4 regions of the Pseudoalteromonas sp. Isolate6 genome follow, and region 4 is predicted to be linked to each of the others. Evidence: predicted binding sites of a transcription regulator. Region 4 holds the regulator's gene; each other region holds the start of a gene.
What was found. Region 4 encodes FliA, which starts transcription of late flagellar genes. Its sites were predicted from a motif close to CTAAAGNTNNNNNNNNNNNNGCCGATA; they were not measured.
Positions count from the first base shown of each region.

Region 1: L1D50_RS19760 (DUF5610 domain-containing protein) is a predicted target of FliA. The motif match lies at 1,912-1,938, and genes of this name have one in related genera.
Region 2: pomA (flagellar motor protein PomA) is a predicted target of FliA. The motif match lies at 1,916-1,942, and genes of this name have one in related genera.
Region 3: L1D50_RS17635 (flagellin) is a predicted target of FliA. The motif match lies at 2,616-2,642, and genes of this name have one in related genera.

Region 1 is NZ_JAKEVK010000217.1:786-5,951, reverse strand. Features, by position in the region: gene murI (glutamate racemase) at 1-692, opposite strand, end outside; gene L1D50_RS19760 (DUF5610 domain-containing protein) at 756-1,883, opposite strand; gene trmA (tRNA (uridine(54)-C5)-methyltransferase TrmA) at 2,048-3,142, shown strand; gene L1D50_RS19750 (DUF523 domain-containing protein) at 3,153-3,611, opposite strand; gene L1D50_RS19745 (thiol:disulfide interchange protein DsbA/DsbL) at 3,660-4,289, opposite strand; gene L1D50_RS19740 (thiol:disulfide interchange protein DsbA/DsbL) at 4,308-4,931, opposite strand; gene L1D50_RS19735 (serine/threonine protein kinase) at 4,948-5,166, opposite strand, start outside.
Region 2 is NZ_JAKEVK010000007.1:11,932-17,097, forward strand. Features, by position in the region: gene dxs (1-deoxy-D-xylulose-5-phosphate synthase) at 1-460, opposite strand, end outside; gene ispA ((2E,6E)-farnesyl diphosphate synthase) at 625-1,524, opposite strand; gene xseB (exodeoxyribonuclease VII small subunit) at 1,524-1,763, opposite strand; gene pomA (flagellar motor protein PomA) at 1,998-2,765, shown strand; gene L1D50_RS01850 (flagellar motor protein MotB) at 2,768-3,697, shown strand; gene L1D50_RS01855 (hypothetical protein) at 3,920-4,432, shown strand; gene L1D50_RS01860 (aromatic amino acid transport family protein) at 4,457-5,166, opposite strand, start outside.
Region 3 is NZ_JAKEVK010000165.1:252-5,417, forward strand. Features, by position in the region: gene L1D50_RS17625 (flagellin) at 1-938, shown strand, start outside; gene L1D50_RS17630 (flagellin) at 1,616-2,590, shown strand; gene L1D50_RS17635 (flagellin) at 2,745-3,716, shown strand; gene L1D50_RS17640 (flagellar protein FlaG) at 3,795-4,202, shown strand; gene fliD (flagellar filament capping protein FliD) at 4,223-5,166, shown strand, end outside.
Region 4 is NZ_JAKEVK010000009.1:17,778-22,943, reverse strand. Features, by position in the region: gene L1D50_RS02390 (chemotaxis protein CheA) at 1-90, opposite strand, end outside; gene L1D50_RS02385 (protein phosphatase CheZ) at 104-880, opposite strand; gene cheY (chemotaxis response regulator CheY) at 900-1,283, opposite strand; gene L1D50_RS02375 (RNA polymerase sigma factor FliA) at 1,326-2,060, opposite strand; gene L1D50_RS02370 (MinD/ParA family protein) at 2,063-2,923, opposite strand; gene flhF (flagellar biosynthesis protein FlhF) at 2,916-4,391, opposite strand; gene flhA (flagellar biosynthesis protein FlhA) at 4,411-5,166, opposite strand, start outside.

The sequences.
Region 1 (5,166 bases), on a different contig from region 4:
CTCGGCACCTTTTCCCCTACTACTATTTGACTTTCCAACAATGACAATGCGCGATTAGCTATTGCCTTGCCTGAATCAACCAGCTCAACATGCTTATGTAAGCAATTCTTGATATCGTGAGCTATCAAAGGAAAATGTGTACATCCTAACACTAACCTATCAACAGTGACTGGAATGTTAAGCCGGACTATTTCCGCGCAAAGTGCCTCTTTATCCAACTCGTTATGCCAATAAAAGTGCTCAGCGATCCTAACAAGCTCCGTGGAATGCAAAGTTTCAACTTTACAACCTGAGGTAAAATCCATGATGAGCTTATGTGTATAAGCATTATTTGACGTTGCCGGTGTTGCCAATAGTGCGATGTGCTTGGTCTTTGAACTAGACGCCGCAGGCTTAACAGCAGGAACAACACCTATAATTGGAATATGGGTATGTTTTCTGGCTTCTTCTAATGCGTATGTTGAAGCGGTATTACAAGCAATAACGATAAGATCAACATTGCCCAAGCATTGCTGTTGCCAACAAATCAGTCCCTTGATACGTGATTTGATTAGCTCTTGAGGCTGAAGGCCATATGGGAGAAAAGCGTTGTCCATAACATAGCTGAATGAACCCCCCTGCAAACATGCCTTTAAGTGCGACAGCACACTGGTGCCACCTATCCCCGAATCGAAAACCAAAATATGCGACAAACTTCATTCCTCAAATCAATGGAGCATGAAGTTTGCCACGAGTCCTCGCGAAAATAAACTCGCTTAGCTTGTTTGTTTTTGCTCTACCTGCTCTTTATTTAATTCATTCAGTTTACTAAAAAAGCTACTTGCATAATCCAAAAACTCATTTAGTCTCGACTGGCCTTCATTCATCCAAGCAAGCAAGTTTGGCAACTCATTATCAGCATTGAGTCCCTTAGCTTGCTCTTGTACATCTGCTAACTGCTTATTCAGTGGCATAAATGCCTTCTCTAACTCTTTCATTGGATTGCCTTGCTGATATTGAGCAATCGCAGCAGACGTTTTACTTTGTCTGAGATCCATCGTGAAATTAGTGATCTGATCTGAATTTAAACTAAGCGACTTTGCTAAATCGAACGCTTCATCGTATTCACCACCGAAAAAAGAATCACTGACATTACGGATATCTTCCATCATATCGTTAATAGCTTGCTGCTCCTCTTCGTTCAACTCACCATTTACCTTAATTGAGAAACTGACTTCGTGAGAAGACTTAGTGCCATATGCCATGCCATAATCATTACCTTTTTGAGCAACACTCGCAGCGGCTCCCTGAGAATATGCATCGGAGAATGAAATAACGACTTCATCTCCTTCAGCTGTTGTAAATGCATATTCAGCCTGATTAGAGAGGCTCGCAAACTGCGCGGCACTGATCGCTAATGCTTTTGGCGACTTTTCTTCAAACAGCTCTTTTTCAAAATCATCTAAACCTTTAAAAATCCCTTCTCGTGATTTTTCAATACCATCTTCGATGTCGGAATTAAAAGCCCCCATGCCTTTTAACTCTTCGCTGGCTTCATCTATCCCCTGAAGCACGCCCTTACGTGCCCCATCGAGCATGGATTTCAACTCGTCATCATTTTTGCCGTCGACTTTGGCTTTCTTCACTGCACCCTGAACAAAATCGAGTACATTTTTGACAATAGATTCAAAATCAAATAATGGCTTGTCTTTCTTGTCTTGTGTCGGCTTCTCAATCCCCAACGCTTCTGCAAGCTTATCATCAAGAATTTTTGCAGCTAATTTGGATTTATCACCCGCATAGCTGTCTGAATTAATTTGGATATTTGGTCCTATCCCTTTGCTCTTTCCAGGCTTATGCTGCATCGCTGGATTGAGCAACTGATTTAATTGCCCGATTTTCATGGTATGCCCTCCAATATATTAGTTAGATTATCGGCATATTTGCGCAAAGCTAAAGTATAATGATTAAAAAAACAGCAAACCAGATGCATCAGTGATGCTAGACTGGACAAATTAGCAACGCTCCCTAAAATAGCGCCTCTTAATTCAACATAGATGGTTTTAGCATGGCAGTAATAAAAATTGATGATTCAGCATACGAGCAACAGTTAGCGGATAAAGCTGAGCGTATCACAACACAATTTGCACCGTTTAATGCACCTGCACTTGAAGTGTATGAGTCTGCATCTCGCCATTACCGCCAGCGCTGTGAATTTAGAGTATGGCATGATGGTGAAGATCTGTTTCACATCATGTTTGACCAGCAAACAAAAGAAAAGATCCGTGTTGATAGCTTTGATCCTGGTGCGCCGCTTGTCAATGAAATGATGCAAGTGATGATACACCAGCTAAAAGACAACGAAATATTGCGTCGTAAGCTGTTTCAAATCGACTATCTCACGACGCTGAGTGGGGAAGTACTGATCAGCTTGCTTTATCACAAGCAGTTAGATGAAGCGTGGCAGACTGCCATGCAGACATTAAGAACCGAGTTGCAGCAAACCTACAAAGTTGATTTTATCGGTCGTGCTAGAAAACAAAAGGTTGTGTTTGGCAATGACTATGTAACTGAAAAACTAAGCGTTAACGGTAAAGAATATATTTATCAGCAGGTTGAGAACAGCTTTACGCAACCGAATGCGGAAGTGAATCAGAAAATGCTAGCTTGGGCACAGTCTATTAGTGAACCGCTAAGCAACGATCTACTTGAGCTTTATTGTGGTAACGGTAACTTTTCAATTGCATTGGCAGGCTCATTCAATAAAGTGCTGGCTACTGAGATTTCTAAATCATCAGTAAAGTCTGCACAATTTAATATTGCAGCAAATAAAGTCGATAACTTAGATATTATTCGCATGTCGAGTGAAGAGTTTACACAAGCCATGAAAGGGCAAAAGTTTTCTCGATTAGATGGTATCGATTTACAGTCCTATGATTGCCAAACGATTCTCGTCGATCCGCCTCGTGCAGGTATGGATGAATTGACCTGTCGATTAGTTAGCAACTACGACAACATTATTTATATCTCATGTAATCCAGACACGTTAGAACGTGATTTAGCCTTATTATGTGAAACACATAAAATCGCACGTATGGCGATTTTCGATCAGTTCCCTTATACCCATCATATTGAATCTGGCGTTTACTTAGTGAGAAAGTGATCTCTAACGATTAACGACTGGCTGCCATCGCTGTGATAAGTGCTGGCAGTTGAGTTTCGCTAAAGACTTGAATACCGGATTGCCGTAATAAAGACGCAGTCAGCCCCTGCCCTACTATTTTTTTACCTGTATGACTACCATCGTAAATCAGATTGCTGCCGCAAGACGGACTGGACTCTTTTAACAACGCAAACTTTATATCGTGCTGTAGGCAAGCCGCTAGCGCTTTTTTAGCACCGAGTTCAAACGCGGAGGTAAAATCATCGCCATGTTTACTCAAAACTTTACCATCTGCTATTTCAGCCGATGGGCGAGGTGTTGGTAAACCACCAGATACTTCGGGACATAGCGGTAAGACCCAATTTTTTTGCCGCCAATACTGCAAGGTATTGTCTTGAAGGCTTTGTGAAGAAGCGTCATACCTCACTGGATAACCTAATAAGCAGCTAGAAACTAAAATTTTAAACATAAAAAAGCCCCGCAATAATTGCAGGGCTAGTCTAATACAAATTAGATTTTATTTCTTTGCTAAATAATTCACCAAAGCTGCAATTTGCTCTGGCTTAGTCGTACCAGATTCACGAAGTAATAGCTTGTATTTACCGTTTACCACGAACATTGGTACCCCTGTTAGCGCGCCTTTATCAGAAAGAGTCTTCTGCATACGTTGCATTTTTGAAGCTTTAGTACGAACAGAGAAACTGGCATAAAGTTTATCAAACTTCTCTTCTTCAACACCTTGAGCAATAAAGATATCTTTTACATCAGCAAGTTCATTGATTTTTGCACGCTTGCCATGGATATGATTAAACATGGCTGCAACTATCTTGTCTTTTTGTGGCAGCACTTCAGCAGTTGCAAGTGCTTGTGCCAACACCTGTTGGATCTCAGGCTCTCTTGGACCGACAAAATCTATATGGCTTTTTTTAAACTTAACACCCTCATCCAGCTTTGGTTTAACGTCAACGATTAAATTTTCCATTGCGTTACAGGCTGGACAATAAAAAGAAAAATATTCCATTACCTCAGGCTTTTTCGTGCCGCGCTCGGCAATAACTTCATAATGCACACCTTCTTCAAATGGTGCAGCCTGAGCAAGAAGAGGAAGCATTAGTGCAACCGCTAAGCCTTTTAATACTTTCAACATACTAACTTTCTCCAGTCCTTATTTTTTTAATAGATATGCGATCAATTCATCAAGCTGTTCTTGGCTCTTGATACCTTTCATTTCGATTCTGTATTTGTCGTTTACGATAAAAGTTGGAACGCCTGTAAGCGCCCCCGCTTCAGAAAACTTTTCTTGTGCTTTAAGCATGTTATTTTCAGCACTCACGACTGGCATACTCGTTACAGCCTGATCAAACTTTTCAGCAGCAATCCCATTTAGCTCCATTAGCGTTTTTAAATCTTTAATGTCTAACAGTTTGTTTCCTTCAACATGAATAGCATTAAAAATCTTTTCAGCAATCACATCCTCTTTGCCTTCTTGCTCAGCAATAATATAGGCATAGCTAAGATTGCTCTGCGTTTCTGTAGGAATACCACGTAGGAAGTTTACATGGCTTTTTTCAAAGTACGCTCCCTCAGGTAAGTTCTTTTTAATCGCTTTAGCAATTGGCTCAAAGCGGAAACAATGAGGACAGTAAAAAGAGAAAAATTCAGTAACTTTCTCTGATTTACTCTGTTCGGTTGTTAAGGTTGTGTAGTGCTCACCCTCGGTAAAGTCTGAAGCCATCGCAGCAATGGGCAAAAGTAATGCGATAAGTGCGACTTTTAATTTTTTTAGCATGTTACTCTCTCTAATTTTAAGGAAATAGGCTCAAACTTGGTTCATCTAATGCGGCAAATTGCTCTTTTAACGCTAGGATCTGTTGTTCCCAGTATTTGTCTGTCGCAAACCAAGAAAAGTTCCGTTCGAATGCAGGATCCTGCCAGCGTTGGGCCACCCAAGCCATATAGTTAACCATTCTCATGGCGCGTAGCGGCTCAATTAACGCAAGCTCTTTTGCATCAAACGGCATAAA
Region 2 (5,166 bases), on a different contig from region 4:
CACCATCACCAATAACAGCGACGGTTTTACGTCCAATTCCCTCTTTTTCGGCTGCGATAGCCATACCAAGTGCTGCTGATATCGATGTACTTGAATGGCCAACGCTAAACGTATCGTATTCGCTTTCTTCTCTGTAAGGGAAAGGGTGCAAGCCATCCTTTTGACGGATAGTATGCATTTTATCTCTTCTACCTGTCAGTAACTTGTGCGGGTAGGCTTGATGACCAACATCCCAAACGAGTCTATCGCTTGGTGTGTTATACACATAATGCAAAGCCACGGTAAGTTCTACAGTACCTAAGCCGGAGGCAAAATGACCGCTACTTTGAGAGACTGAGTTCAGCAAATACTCGCGAAGCTCATCACTGAAGGCGGTTAACTTGTGCTGGGGTAATTGACGGAGTTGACTTGGCTCGTCAATTAACGCGAGTAATGGATACTTGCTACTATCAAGTTTCATGGTATTTATCAGAGTCCTAAGTGAATCTCAGCGCAATTCCTCACGTGGTTCACTTCATAATTATTAAAATTCTTCACTAACTGGTCATGATATTATGTTAGCCAGCGTTTACAAAGTACTTGTGAATATTTTCTTAGCTTGGCGTAGTTATTTTATACGTCAGCTTAATATTCTCGATCTATGATGTATTTTGCTAAATCTGCAAGTATTTCCGTGTTGCCATCGATAACTTTGAGTGCATCTAGTGCTTCATCAATCAATTGTTCCGCTTTCTCTTTTGCTTGTGCGAGACCAAGGAGCGCTGGATAGGTAGACTTGTTGTGTTCCAAGTCAGAACCTTGTGGTTTGCCAAGCACAGAAGTATCGCCTTCTACATCTAGGATGTCATCTCTGACTTGGAATGCAAGGCCGATTGCACGCCCGTATATATGCATTGCTTCACGCGCTTGCTTGGTAACTTGTTCAGGGTTACCGCACAAAATCCCCAACTCTACTGCGCAACTTAAGAGAGCACCAGTTTTTAGCTTATGAATACGCTCAAGTTCAGTAATTGTAATAGACCGATCTGTGGCTGCAATATCCAGCGCTTGACCTCCAACCATCCCCGCTAGACCTGATGCTTTGGCTAGTGCGGAAATCATTTTGATTTGTGCATGATGGCTCACTGTGAATTGCTGATCACTTAATAGTTCAAAAGCCAGCGTTTGCAGAGCGTCACCAGCCAAAATAGCGGTCGCCTCGTCAAATTGAATGTGACAAGTTGGGCGGCCGCGCCTAAGCTCATCATCATCCATAGCTGGTAAATCATCGTGCACTAAAGAATAGCTATGCACACACTCTATTGCGGCGGCGGCCTTGTCTAAGTCTTCTGGAGCAGCACCAAATAATTCACCAGTGCAATATACCAAAAATGGTCGCAGACGTTTGCCACCGTTTTCGATGCTATAACGGGTAGCTGCTTTTATATTTTCTTCGGTATCAAGCGCATTATCAAAATAGTGTAAAACGGTGTTCTCTACACGGGTTTTAGCATGCTGCAGTTTTTCTTTTAATTTTGCTGACATTAGGCTTCGTTATCAAATGGCTGTAATTGTGCTTGCTCACCTTCGCCCATTAAAATAGCGACCTGCTGCTCAGCTTGCTGAAGTTTTTGATTTGATGCTTTTGCAAGCTTAATCCCGCGCTCAAATTGTTTAAGTGCTTGATCTAAAGGCAAGCTACCATTTTCCATGTCCGCAACGATTTGCTCCAGTTCTTGCATAGCTTCTTCAAAGCTCAAGTTATCTGGTTTTTTTACTGCCATATATCACACCGACCCGTAAAGTAAAAGTGTGGCAATTTTAGGGGGATTGGACGTCAAGGTCAAAAAAACCAGTGACTTTTTGATCTGTCCGAGTATCGGCATTACAAGATCTGCTATAAACTCGCATTTTAAACTCTTTTTAATATAATAGTGTTAAGTTGTAGAAAAACTTGCCGATAACTCAAACAACAATAACTGCGTGATTTATCACAAATAACTTCCCCCGGAGGACATGTGGATTTAGCAACGGTAATAGGGATCCTGGGTGCCATAGGTTTGATTGTAATGTCAATGGTATTGAGTAGTGATGGCCAGATCGCTATGTTCTATAACACGCCTTCCGTCGTTATCGTATTTGGTGGTTCAATTTTTATCGTGTTGTCCAATTTTACGCTTGGGCAGTTTTTCGGTATTGGTAAGGTGGCCGGGAAGGCCTTCATGTTTAAGATTGAAACCCCTGAAGAGCTGATTGAAAAAGCAGTTGAGCTAGCAGATTCTGCGCGTAAAGGTGGTTTTTTAGCGTTAGAAGAAGCTGAAATCCCCAACCAATTTATGCGTAAAGGCGTCGATATGCTAGTCGATGGTCATGATGCTGATGTTGTGCGTGCTACATTGCAAAAAGATATTGCCTTGACGTCTTCAAGGCATGAATTAGGCGCAGGTTTATTCAAGTCCCTAGCGGATATTGCGCCTGCGATGGGGATGATTGGGACACTTATCGGCCTAGTGGCGATGTTGTCTAACATGGATGATCCAAAAGCAATTGGACCTGCTATGGCCGTTGCGCTTTTAACAACTTTGTATGGTGCGTTTTTAGCTAACGTGGTTGCGATCCCTATTCAGGTAAAACTTGAACTCCGTAAAGATGAAGAAGAACGAAATCAGCGACTTATCTTGGATGCTATATTAGGTATACAAGATGGCCAAAACCCGAAGGTTATTGAAGGTATCTTGAAGAACTATTTGCCTGAGTCTAAACGTGGTGCTGAGGCTGAGGAATAATCATGTCAGATGAGAACGAATGTAAATGTCCCCCTCCAGGTCTTCCGGCTTGGATGGGAACCTTTGCCGATCTGATGTCATTGTTAATGTGCTTCTTCGTACTACTGTTGGCTTTTTCTGAAATGGATGTGCTGAAGTTTAAGCAAATCGCCGGTTCGATGAAGTTTGCTTTTGGCGTACAAAATAAAATTGAAGTAAAGGATATCCCAAAAGGTACCAGCGTTATCGCGATGGAGTTTACTCCAGGAAAGCCAGAGCCGACACCGATTGAAACTATTCAACAGCAAACGGTAGAGATGACGCAGCAGATGCTCGAGTTTCAGGCTGGTGATGAATCTTCTGCGGGTGGTCGGCAAGAACAGCGTGGCAACAAGCGTGGTGGTGAATCAGCCAGTACTGCGCAGGAAATGGCGTCAACGCAAGCAATTGCATCAGCGGATCAAGAACAAGTTAATGAACTTGTGAAAAAGATTGCGCAGCAGCTAGAAAAGCAAATTATGGATGGTGCAATTGAGCTTGAATCGCTAGGGCAACAAATCATTATACGCATTCAGGAGAATGGCTCTTTCCCAGCAGGTAGTGCATTTTTGCAGCCTAAATTTGAGCCTGTGGTTGAAGAAATTGCAGAGTTACTAAAAGATGTTCCTGGTGAAATCACTGTGTCGGGTCACACCGACGATTTTAGAGTGACGAACGAGCTTTATTCGAATAACTGGGATTTATCGGCAACTCGAGCTGTGGCCGTCGCAACTGTGATGGAGCGAGTTCGTGGTTTTGATAAGAACAGAATGGTCGTGGTTGGACACGCAGATACCAGACCGCTTGTTCCCAATGAGAGCAACGCTGATAGACGACGTAATAGGCGTGTCGAAATCTCTATCTTACAGGGTAAAGCGAAAGAATCTGAGCCTATTGAAGTAAGACAAAATTGATTACAGTTTGTTGCCAAATTACAGGGAATTCGCTATTGTTTCCGACGGTTCTACTTAAAGGAGAAATAGAATGATTTCGATAAAAAAACCTCAAAATTTTAGACTACCGGGCGGTAATGGTGAGGGTGGTGATGAAGAGGCAGAAAAAAAGCCGTCTTAACTGATTATAATAATCACTTGACCCATTAAAAATCATCATAACTAATAGTTAGAAGAGTAAATATGTTAGAGGCTTGGGAGTCGGTTAGGCTTTTTTATATCCAATACAGCATTCCACTTTCGCTGATTGCAGTGGTTGCCTGTTTGGTTCTAAGAGATATAAAAGCTGCTCGTTATGCGATTTTGATTGCTTTGTTTTACATTATTGGCTCTTTTACTGGTGATTTTATAAGAGCGATAGACAGTGGTTTAGTTTATCGCTATATATTTTGGGCATTTAACGACATTATTTTTATGGCAATAATTGCTGTTTGGGCTGTAAAAGACAAGGTCTATATGTGGCAGAGTGTGATCGCTCAACTTATTATTATTCCTGCACCGCTCTTACAAATGTTCCGCTTAGTCGACAGGCACTTAATGGAACTTAGTTATTCGTCATACCTCTATGTCACAATTATTCCAATTGTTAACTTTGCCACTTTGTGTTTGGCGTTTGTGCCAGTAGTAGCTTATTTTCAACTGAAACATAAACGATTACAAGCTGATTCACTAGAGAGTGTTGAAGTAGGCAGTTGATAGCCTACTTTTACATGATTTGTATTACCCTAAACTCGGAATAAGGCCAGCCATTTGCATCAGCTGGGAAGCAATGATCATTACACCGAAAGCGGCTGCAAGCCCTAATCCAAGCGTACCACCTTTAACCTGATATCCATCATTGCCTCTAGCTTTTCTCTGTTTCCATACCATAGCAACTGGCAGAAAAACCGCCAATACCACCAATGCAATCGCCGCATATCCCAGTGCCATGATAAAACCTTTGGGATAAAAAAGGGCAAACCCTAGCGGTGGTAAAAAGGTAATGAACGCCGTTTTTATACGGTCTTTCTTGGTATCTTGCTTTTTAAAGGTATCAGCAAAAAAGTCGAATAAACCAAGGCTTACACCCAAGAACGAAGTCGCGAGAGCAAGATCTGCAAATATAGTCACAAATAATTGTACGTTGTCGTTGTGTGCGATAGACGAAATACTAGTGACAAAACCCGGCAGTCCCTCACTTGCCATTAGGCTCTCTTGACCCATAACACCTTGGCTGAGCAATTGCCAGAACACATAGATGATAAGCGGGAGGGCAGCACCAAACATCATTACTTTACGTAGTTGGCGGATATCTACACCCACATACTTAACGATTGATGGGATTGAGCCATGAAAACCAAAGGAAGTAAAAATTACCGGAATTGCTGCAATTACCAGCCCTTGTTCTACCGGCATATCGATGAGGTGCTGGCCGTGAACATAAGGTGTTA
Region 3 (5,166 bases), on a different contig from region 4:
TGAACGCACAAAGACAATTAATGAATTCTGGTAACGCACTAGATACCTCATTTAAGCGTCTATCTTCAGGCTTTCGTATCAACAGCGCTGCTGATGATGCTGCAGGCCTACAAATTTCAGACCGTTTGACTTCACAAATCAATGGTCTTAACCAAGGTAACCGTAACGCGAATGACGGTATCTCTCTTGCACAAACTGCAGAGGGGGCGATGGACGAAGTAACTTCAATGTTCCAACGCATGCGTACCCTAGCTCAACAAGCTTCAAACGGCTCGAATACTGATGAAGACAGATTGGCGATTCAAGAAGAAATCCGCTCTTTAGCATCAGAAGTTAACCGTGTAGCAAAAGATACAACTTTTGGTGGACAAAACTTACTAGATGGTTCATACGAGGCTAACTTCCAAGTCGGTGCAGATGCTGTACAGACAATTGGTTTCAGTATGAAAAGCGTCGGTTCGTCTGCGAATGGGTCCAACTCTTTGACAGCAAATGGTGGCTTCACAATGTCTGGTATCGCGGGTATCGCTTCCGCAGTAACTGGCAAAACAATGTCAACCCTTGCTGCTGGTATTAGTAACGTTGGCACCGGTGTTACAGAAGCGACAGCTGGTTTCACCAACATGGCAGCTACCATCATCAGTGTATCGTCACAGGAAAATGCACAACAAGTGTTAGCTGCGATGGATTCAATGATTGCAGTAGTTGATAAAAAACGAGCTGAGCTTGGTGCGGTACAAAACCGGTTCCAATCAACTATTCGTAACCAATCGAATATTCAGGAAAACTTATCAGCTGCAAAATCTCGAGTGAAAGATACTGACTTTGCTCAAGAAACAGCAAGCTTGACTAAAATGCAGATTCTACAGCAGGCAAGCCAAACAATCTTAAGTCAGGCTAACCAACGTCCTCAAGCTGCATTAAGTCTACTAGGATAATGTAACTAGGATGGTAAAAGGTGCCTAAGCCAGATGGGGTATTTGCTTAGGCACCGAATTGGATGATAAAGCGGAGGAGCTAAAAAATCCAATAGCGTTCATTAAATCAATGAACACGTTAATTAAAGCACATACCATGCCAAGTTTGTGTTAGAAAAATGACACTCACTCTCAAACTTACTAAAGAGGGGCTAGCCAGCCCCTCTTTTACCATATATTAACTTCCTTTAGTTCCAACTATACAGAGCGTTATATCTGTTTTCGTGTCGCTAAATCAATGTGTGAGTACTAGATGCCCGATGCTCAGATTATTTAATCAGCTACTTCAATGCCTAGGCTATTTTATTTAAGATTTATTGGTAAGCATCGCTCACACGGTATATGAGTACCGCTCAAATAAGCACAGTAAATTGACGCTACGATGGTATCTATATCAAAATCCCAAAAGAGAAAAATATAAAGTCCATATTTATCATGGTGTTAAATTGATTTCTTTAGCTGCATTTATAACGTTTTGTCTTTTTGGCCTGTAACTTGCTTCAAACCCAGTAGAGTTAATTTTGGCGTCAAAGTGGCAATTGGTTGCCTTAGTAAAAAGAAAACCTGAAACATGCATGCCGCTTTGTCATTTAACTATCTATCAATTAGATATTGATTTGGCAAAAAGAGAGTGAGTTATGGCTTTATATGTAAATACCAATGTCAGTGCAATTAATGCACAAAGACAATTGACTAATTCAGGTAATGAACTAGATACTTCATTCAAGCGTCTATCTTCTGGTCTGCGGATAAACAGCGCTGCTGATGATGCTGCAGGTTTACAGATATCCGACCGATTAAATTCACAGATCATGGGGCTTGAACAAGGTAACCGTAATGCGAATGACGGTATTTCTCTTGCTCAAACAGCTGAAGGTGCGATGGACGAAATCACCTCTATGTTTCAGCGAATTAGGACGCTCGCGCAACAGGCAGCCAACGGCTCTAATACTGATGAAGACCGTTTGGCGATCCAAGAAGAGATTCGTCAGCTATCAGCTGAAGTAAATCGTGTCGCGACTGACACGACATTCGGTGGTCAAAACTTGCTTGATGGAACCTACTCTGCAAATTTCCAAGTAGGTGCTGATGCTGTTCAAACTATTGGCTTTAGTATGAAAGAGGTCGGGTCTACAGCTAATGGTGATAACTCCATGACTACCAACGGTGGTTTTACTATGTCTGGAATAGCAGGGATTGCGTCTGCGGTTTCAGGTAAAGGGATGTCAGTGTTGGCTGCTGGCATTAGTAATATTGGCACCGGAGTAACAGAAACGACTGCCGGTTTTACTAACATGGCTGCAACTGTGATTAGTGTTTCATCGCAAGAAAATGCACAACAAGTGCTCGCAGCGATGGACGCAATGATAGCTGTAGTGGATAAAAAACGTGCAGAGCTGGGTGCTGTTCAAAACCGCTTTCAGTCGACTATTCGAAATCAATCGAACGTATCTGAAAATCTAAACTCAGCTAAATCGCGAGTAAAAGACGCGGACTTTGCTTTAGAAACAGCAAAGTTAACGAAGAATCAAATTTTACAACAAGCTAGCCAAACTATATTAGGTCAAGCAAATCAACGGCCTCAAGCAGCTTTAAGTCTACTACAAGGCTAATGAGTTAAATTTTTCTAAAAAAAAACTAAAGCTTCCTCTTTTATAGTCGATAGAAGAGTTAGAGAACTATCAATCTAGTACTCTAACTTCTTCAATACTGCAGGGTAGGGGTATCCCGCAGCGTTGAAATATGTATTATAAAGCGGAGGCTATTATGGCTATTTACGTTAATACCAATGTCAGTTCATTGAATGCACAAAGACAATTGATGAACTCAGGTAGTGCGCTTGATACTTCTTTTAAAAGATTGTCATCAGGCTTTAGAATAAACAGTGCAAAAGATGATGCTGCAGGTATGCAGATCTCGAACCGTCTAACAGGACAAATTAATGGATTAAACCAAGGTATTCGAAATGCGAATGATGGTATTTCTCTTGCGCAAACCGCAGAGGGTGCTTTGGATGAGACGACACAAATGTTTCAGCGTATTCGTACGTTAGCGCAACAAGCATCAAATGGTTCGAATACAGACGAAGACCGATTGGCACTGCAAGAAGAAATTCGCTCGTTGGCATCGGAAGTTAACCGTGTTGCTAAAGACACAACCTTTGGTGGTCAAAATCTACTTGACGGCACCTATGATTCAAATTTCCAAGTTGGCTCTGATGCCGTTCAGACTATAAGCTTTAGTATGAAAGACATTGGCTCGTCATCGAATGGTTCTAACTCTTTGACAGCAAATGGTGGCTTCACAATGTCTGGTATCGCGGGTGTCGCTTCCGCAGTAACTGGCAAAACAATGTCAACATTGGCTGCTGGTATCAGTAATGTTGGTACTGGTGTTACGGAGGCTACCGCTGGTTTCACCAACATGGCTGCCACAGTAATTAGTGTATCTTCGCAAGAAAATGCACAGGAAGTACTGGCTGCAATGGATACCATGATTGCGGTAGTTGATAAAAAACGTGCTGAGCTTGGTGCGGTACAAAACCGATTCCAGTCAACTATTCGTAACCAGTCAAATATCCAAGAAAACTTATCAGCAGCTCAATCTCGAGTTAGAGATACCGATTTTGCTCAAGAAACTGCCAACCTGACTAAGATGCAGATTTTACAACAAGCAAGTAGCTCTATTTTGAGTCAAGCTAATCAGCGTCCACAGGTAGCACTATCGTTACTTGGGTAATATTCTGAGAAAAGCGTCAAGTTTGGGAATGTTCGCGAACTTGACGTATACTCTTTATAGGCTTTACAGGAGGTCTAGATGAGTGATGTTCAAATTTCTCAAGGGCTAAACTATTCGGTTGATAGTCAACTGAATAAGCAACCAAAACAAGAATTAAACAATGAAGGTGGTATTGCTCCAGATAGAGCAAAACCTGAAGATTCACCTGAGCATAATGGTAAAGGTGCTAGCAGTAATGAACAGTTAATATCAGAAGTTAAAGACAATTTAGCAAGATTAAACGATGTTATTCCCGTTACGGCTACGAACTTACAGTTTCAACTTGATGAAGAGGGTGATCCTCCGGTTGTTCTTGTTTTAGATAAGTCTAGCAATGAAGTAATTAGGGAAATTCCTTCAAAAGAGTTTAGGGAAGTAGCTAAGGCTTTGGAAGAGTTTGCCGATAAACTTACAAAGCGTGGCGTGTTATTTGATAAAACCGCCTGATATAGATTTGGAGGTAGATTATGCCACTTATTACATCTGCGGGTGTTGGCTCAGGGCTTGACTTAGAGTCAATCATAAAAGCTTCTGTGGATGCGGAAAACGTACCCAAGATGCAAAGGTTTGCTGCAAAGCAAGAATCACTGAAAGTTGAATTGTCTTCTGTCGGTGAGGTTAAATCTGCCATTTCAAAACTTAAAGACACAATTGAAAAACTAGCGGACATCGATAACTTTGGCAAGCGAATCGCTAATATTCGTCAACCGGATGGTGCTGAAATAATTAGCGTAACACCAACGTCAGATATTTCTACAGGTAATTTTAAGATTGCCGTAGAACAGTTGGCGCAAGGAAGCAGAGCCGTTTCTGCTGATGGTGCTTTTGCTTCAGCCGACACTGTTGTTAGTGCAAGTGGTGGTACTTTGTCTTTCTCAGCAGGTGCGGATAAATCATTTGATTTAGAAGTGACAGCTGGAATGACTCTGGCTGAGTTAAGAGATGCTATTAATGCATCAGATACTAATTTCGGTATCACTGCTAATATTATTAACACTGGCGATCCCGATGTAGGCTCCAAACTTGTTTTCACGTCAAATGTCAGTGGCGATGGAAACGACCTCGTGATTACAAGTGATACTGCTGAGCTTGATGCTATTGAGACATATGACGAGACAACAAACCCTTCTGGAGGCATGGTCATTGCCGATGCGGACAAAGCTCAAGATGCAATCATAACGGTAGATGGCCTTACAGTTAACAGCGATACAAACACATTTAAAGATGCTGTCCAAGATATGACGATAAGGGCACTCGAGGTTAGCCCTGAGGATACATCTGGTACAAAATTAACAGCTAAGTTGGACGTAGATTATGACAGAGAATCTGTCACTAAGCTCGTCGATGAGTTGATTACAAATTACAATAACCTCGTTGGAATGATTGGCTTGCAAACTCGAGCAGGAAAGCC
Region 4 (5,166 bases):
TTCAACAAGCTGTTCAGATAACAGTTCTAATATTTCACCTGCTTCAACTAGAAAGTCCTGCAAGATATCTTCATCGACTTCAAAGCTCATACACACTCTCCAACTAGAAGCCTAAACTAGATAGCAAGTCATCGACTTCGTCTTGACCAGAAACCACGTCATCTCGCGATTCAGCGTCAATAATTGGACCTTCAGGTCCAGACAATTCATTACTGATAGTCTCAGTTGTTTTTATTTCATTTTCATTCGTTTTTTCTGCAACGGCAGGTGCTTCATCTGAAGTGCCAAACACAGTTAGAAGGTGAATGAGACTATCTTCTACTTCCCTCACAAGCTCAATAACACGACGGATAACCTGTCCTGTCAAATCCTGATAGTCTTGTGCCATCAGAACGTTGGTCATTAAACCTTGTAATTCGTCTGTCCGTGTCTTTGAAGTCTGCATAAAGCTGTCGAGATCATGACACAGAGATTTAAACTCACCGAGTTGAATATCCCTACTCATCAACCTATCCCAAGTGGGCTTTATTTGCGCTAACTCATCCGCAAGATTCTGCGCAAGAGGTAAGCTTTCTTCGACTGCGTCCATCGTTTTGTTTGCAGCGCTTTCCGTCATTTCCATAACATAATTAAGGCGCTGCTTTGCATCAGGAATAGCCTCTGTTGTGAGATCTGCAAGCCGAGTATCTAGTTCAAAGTTCTTTAAAGATTCGTGCAACTGACGAGTTAGCTTTCCAACTTCTGCAAATAGCTCCGATTGCTCTTTGTTAGCAGCTTCTAAAATCAGCTGGTCAGCTTTTTCTTGTTCACCCTGCTCTAAAAGCTCGACAAGTTGTTTTGCTTGTTCAAGTGTAATTTGAGGCGCAGCATTTACAGACATAGGCCATATCCCCTTGCTGTTAGCCTAGTCGCTCAAATACTTTTTCAAGCTTAGTTTTAAGCGTGCCAGCTGTAAACGGTTTGACAATATATCCGTTAACTCCAGCTTGCGCTGCTGCAACTATTTGTTCCTTTTTCGCTTCTGCGGTAACCATCAACACTGGAATGTGCTTAAGTTTTTCATCCGCTCGTATTGCACGAAGCAGATCAATACCTTGCATGCCCGGCATATTCCAATCAGTTACTACAAAGTCAAACTCCTGATTTTGTAGCATCGGAAGTGCTGTACTACCATCATCAGCTTCTTGAACATTGGTAAAGCCTAAATCTCTTAATAGGTTTTTGATTATTCTTCTCATAGTAGAGAAATCATCAACCACGAGAATTTTCATGTTCTTATCCAAAACTTCCTCCAGTGAGGTTCGAACCCAACTATTTTATGTACTCTAATTTATCCAGTCATTGATTTTAGCTTTAAGCTTTATCATTGCCTGACCGTGAATTTGACTTACTCGAGATTCACTAACATCAAGAATGGCGCCAATCTCTTTTAAATTCATTTCGTCGTTATAGTAAAGTGACAAAACTAAAGCGTCTCTTTCGGGTAACGCTTTGATCGCATTTACTAAAGACTCGTTAAAACGCTCATTTTTAACGTTATTAAACGGTTTGTCTAGCGCAAAATCGCTGTTTGCAGGGGTTATCACATCTTCATCAACCCCAAGATCCTCAATCCCGATGACTTTGCTTGCATTTACATCATGTAAAATATGATGGTACTCATCTAGAGATATATCAAGTTTTTCAGCGATTTCAGTGTCTTTTGGTTCTCGACCAAGGAGAGATTCTAGCTCGGAGATAGCTTCAGCCACCATTCGGCTATTTTTATGTACGGAACGCGGAGCCCAATCGCCACGGCGAATTTCATCCAACATCGCGCCTCGAATACGGATCCCCGCAAAGGTCTCAAAACTAGCTCCTTTAGAGGCATCGAAATTTTTAGATGCTTCAATCAACCCAATCATCCCCGATTGGATGAGATCGTCGAGTTGCACACTTGCCGGAAGTCGAGCTATCAGGTGACACGCCACTTTTTTCACCAGTGGAGCATGCCGTTCGACCACCTTGTGAAGATGCTCTGAAGTTTGATATCCCGCAGCTCTGTTGACCGGAGAAGCCATAATCACCCGTTTACAAGTTGTTCAATGAAAAATTCTAGATGACCGGAAGGTTGATGAGGAATTGGCCATTTAACTGCTTTAGCGGCAAGCCCCTTAATCGCAATCGCGGCTGGGGAGCTCGGAAATAAATCTACGATAGCTCTTTGTCTACGAGAGGATTTACGCATGTTTTCGTCAAACGGTACGGTGGCCACTAACTCCAGTGCTACATCTAGAAAACGATCTGTAACTTTTGAAAGTTTAGCAAATAATTCTTGCCCTTCACGCATGCTGCGGACCATATTGGCAACAATTTTAAAACGATAGACACCATGCTCTCTGCTTAACACTTTGATCAATGCATAAGCATCGGTAATAGAGGTTGGTTCATCACACACGACGACCATCACATCCTGTGCAGCCCGAGAAAAACTCAGGACCATATCAGAGATACCTGCTGCGGTATCAACAATTAATACATCGAATTGAGTGTTAAGTTCGCTAAAAGCGCGAATAAGCCCGGCGTGTTCTGCTGGAGTCAACTCTACCATATTTTGAGAGCCAGAGGTCGCCGGTACAATTTTGATACCTGCGGGCCCCTCTACAAGAATTTCATCAAGTTCACACTCTCCCGACAACACGTGCGACAGATTTTTTTCTACTCGAAGACCTAACATTACATCACAGTTTGCCAAGCCCAAGTCCGCATCCAGAACTAGGACTCTTTGTCCTTGTTGACCCATAGCGATAGCAGTATTGAGTGAGACATTAGTTTTACCCACCCCACCTTTACCACCGGTCACGGCTATTACTTTTACACCCTGGTTGCTATTTTGACTCATTCTACGCAGGCCACTTGCTTGATCTAAAACTGTGTTAATCATACATTCCTACTGACTCTGACGCTACTGGTACACGTCGAGAGTGCTGTGCTTTTATTCTTTTTAAATACAATTGCTCAGCCTTTTTTACTAGCTTTTGAGCATTTGCTACGCGAATGTCTTCTGGCACTCGCTGACCGTTGGTAAGATACCCTATTGGCAAGCGATTTTGAATCGCTATGCTAATTATCTCACCTAAACTTAGACTTTCATCAAGTTTTGTGAAAATACAACCGCTTAAATTTACTTTTTTGAAGTGCCGTACGGTTTCTTGTAACACATTCATTTGTGCTGTTGCACTCAGTACTAAGTAACTACGAATATCCACTCTTGCGCTACGCATAAGTGTATTTAACTGTTCAGTTAAGCGCAAATCTCTTTGACTCATTCCCGCCGTATCTATTAATACTAGACGTTTATTTCGTAAATGATAAAGCACTTCTGCAAGTTCATTTGCATCTTTAACTTGTTTAACTGGACAACCAATGATTCTACCATAGGTCGCTAATTGCTCGTAAGCACCAATTCTATAGGTATCAGTAGTTATCAACGCCACTTTATCTGCACCGTATTTTTGTGCGCCTAGCGCCGCTAATTTTGCGACCGTTGTGGTTTTACCAACACCAGTTGGACCCACCATAGCGAATACGCCACCTTGGCGGAGAATATCATTGTTAGTGGTGTGCATTTGGTTTATCACCATGTTTAACAAGGCATTCCAAGCTTCTTTACGAGAAACATCATCAGGGATAAAGCATGCCATTTGTTCAGCAACATCTTTGTCTATGCCCATTCCTTCAAGACGGTCTACAAGACACGCGCGGGTTGGATCACGACGAGCCATTTCTTGCTTCATTAGTCCTGATACTTGATGCTCAAGTAATTGACGAATTGCGTTCATCTCTTCACGCATTGCACTCATTTCGTCAGGCTTGGCATTTAGCTCGGGTAAATCATCACCAAAACCATTGTCCAATTCATCAGACTCTCCCCACTGCTGTGGTTGCTCAAAAGCATCATCCTCGAAGTCAAAAGATTGGCGGCGAGATTGCTGTGGCTTCGCTTGGTATGCCGGAGCTTCAGTCTGTGCCTTGCGTTGACTGCTTAACATTTGCTCAGTATCAATACCCGACTGTGAGAACATAGAAGCAAGTTCTGGTGAACGGGGGCGTGGTGCTTGGCGCTCAAGCAATGCTTCTAAGCTATCAGCTACTTGTGCTTGTTTTACAGGCTGAGCTTGGCGAGGCTCAGGACGGACAAAGCGAGTCTGAGCTTCACTAGGAGTTGCTGTACGGGTTGCTGGCGCTTGCTTAACCGGTGCAGCGGCACGGTCATTATCAATTGCTGCGACGATTTCAACACCATCCGCTAACTTTTTATTTGACATGATGACAGCATCAGCGCCAAGCTCTTCTTTCACTTCATTCAAAGCCGTACGCATATCTTTTGCGAAGAAACGTTTAATTTTCATGTTACAGCCCCTTTATCCTCTATTGTCCAACCGAGCTCACTATCTTGATTTGTCTTTCTTCTGGTACTTCTTGATATGACATCACTCGAAGCCCTGGAATTGTATGCTTAACAAATCGAGACAGCACACTTCTCAACATACCTGAGGTTAATAAGATGGACGGCTCCCCTAGCATTTCTTGGTTGTGATGTGCTTCTCTTAATGATTCTTGAAGCCTCTCAGCCAAGCCAGGTTCAATACCTGCCCCCTCATCACCTGCGTTCTGAAGTGACTGATGCAACATCTGTTCCAACTCAGGCGCCAATGTTATGACAGGGATTTCTTCTTCGCTCCCAACTGCATCTTGGACTATTAATCGACGCAGTGAAATTCTCACTGCAGCAGTTAGTACATCTGGGTCTTGGCTACGTGGGCCATACTCAACTAAGGTTTGCACAATCGAACGCATATCTCGAATCGCAACGCCTTCGTTAAGGAGGTTTTGTAATACTTTTACTACGGTAGTAAGCGGTAAAATATCTGGCACTAAGCCTTCAACCAATCGTGGGTGACTTTTCGCTAGCATGTCTAATAAATTTTGTACTTCTTCATGCCCAAGAAGTAGTGACGCATTATTCGTTAATAATTGGCTAATATGTGTTGCCACCACAGTTGCAGCGTCTACTACTGTGTAGCCAAGTGAATGCGCTTCATCCTTTTGGTCTGGCTTGATCCAAACCGCATCTAAGCCAAATGCAGGATCTTTCGTCTCAATGCCTTTAATCGGTCCAAACAC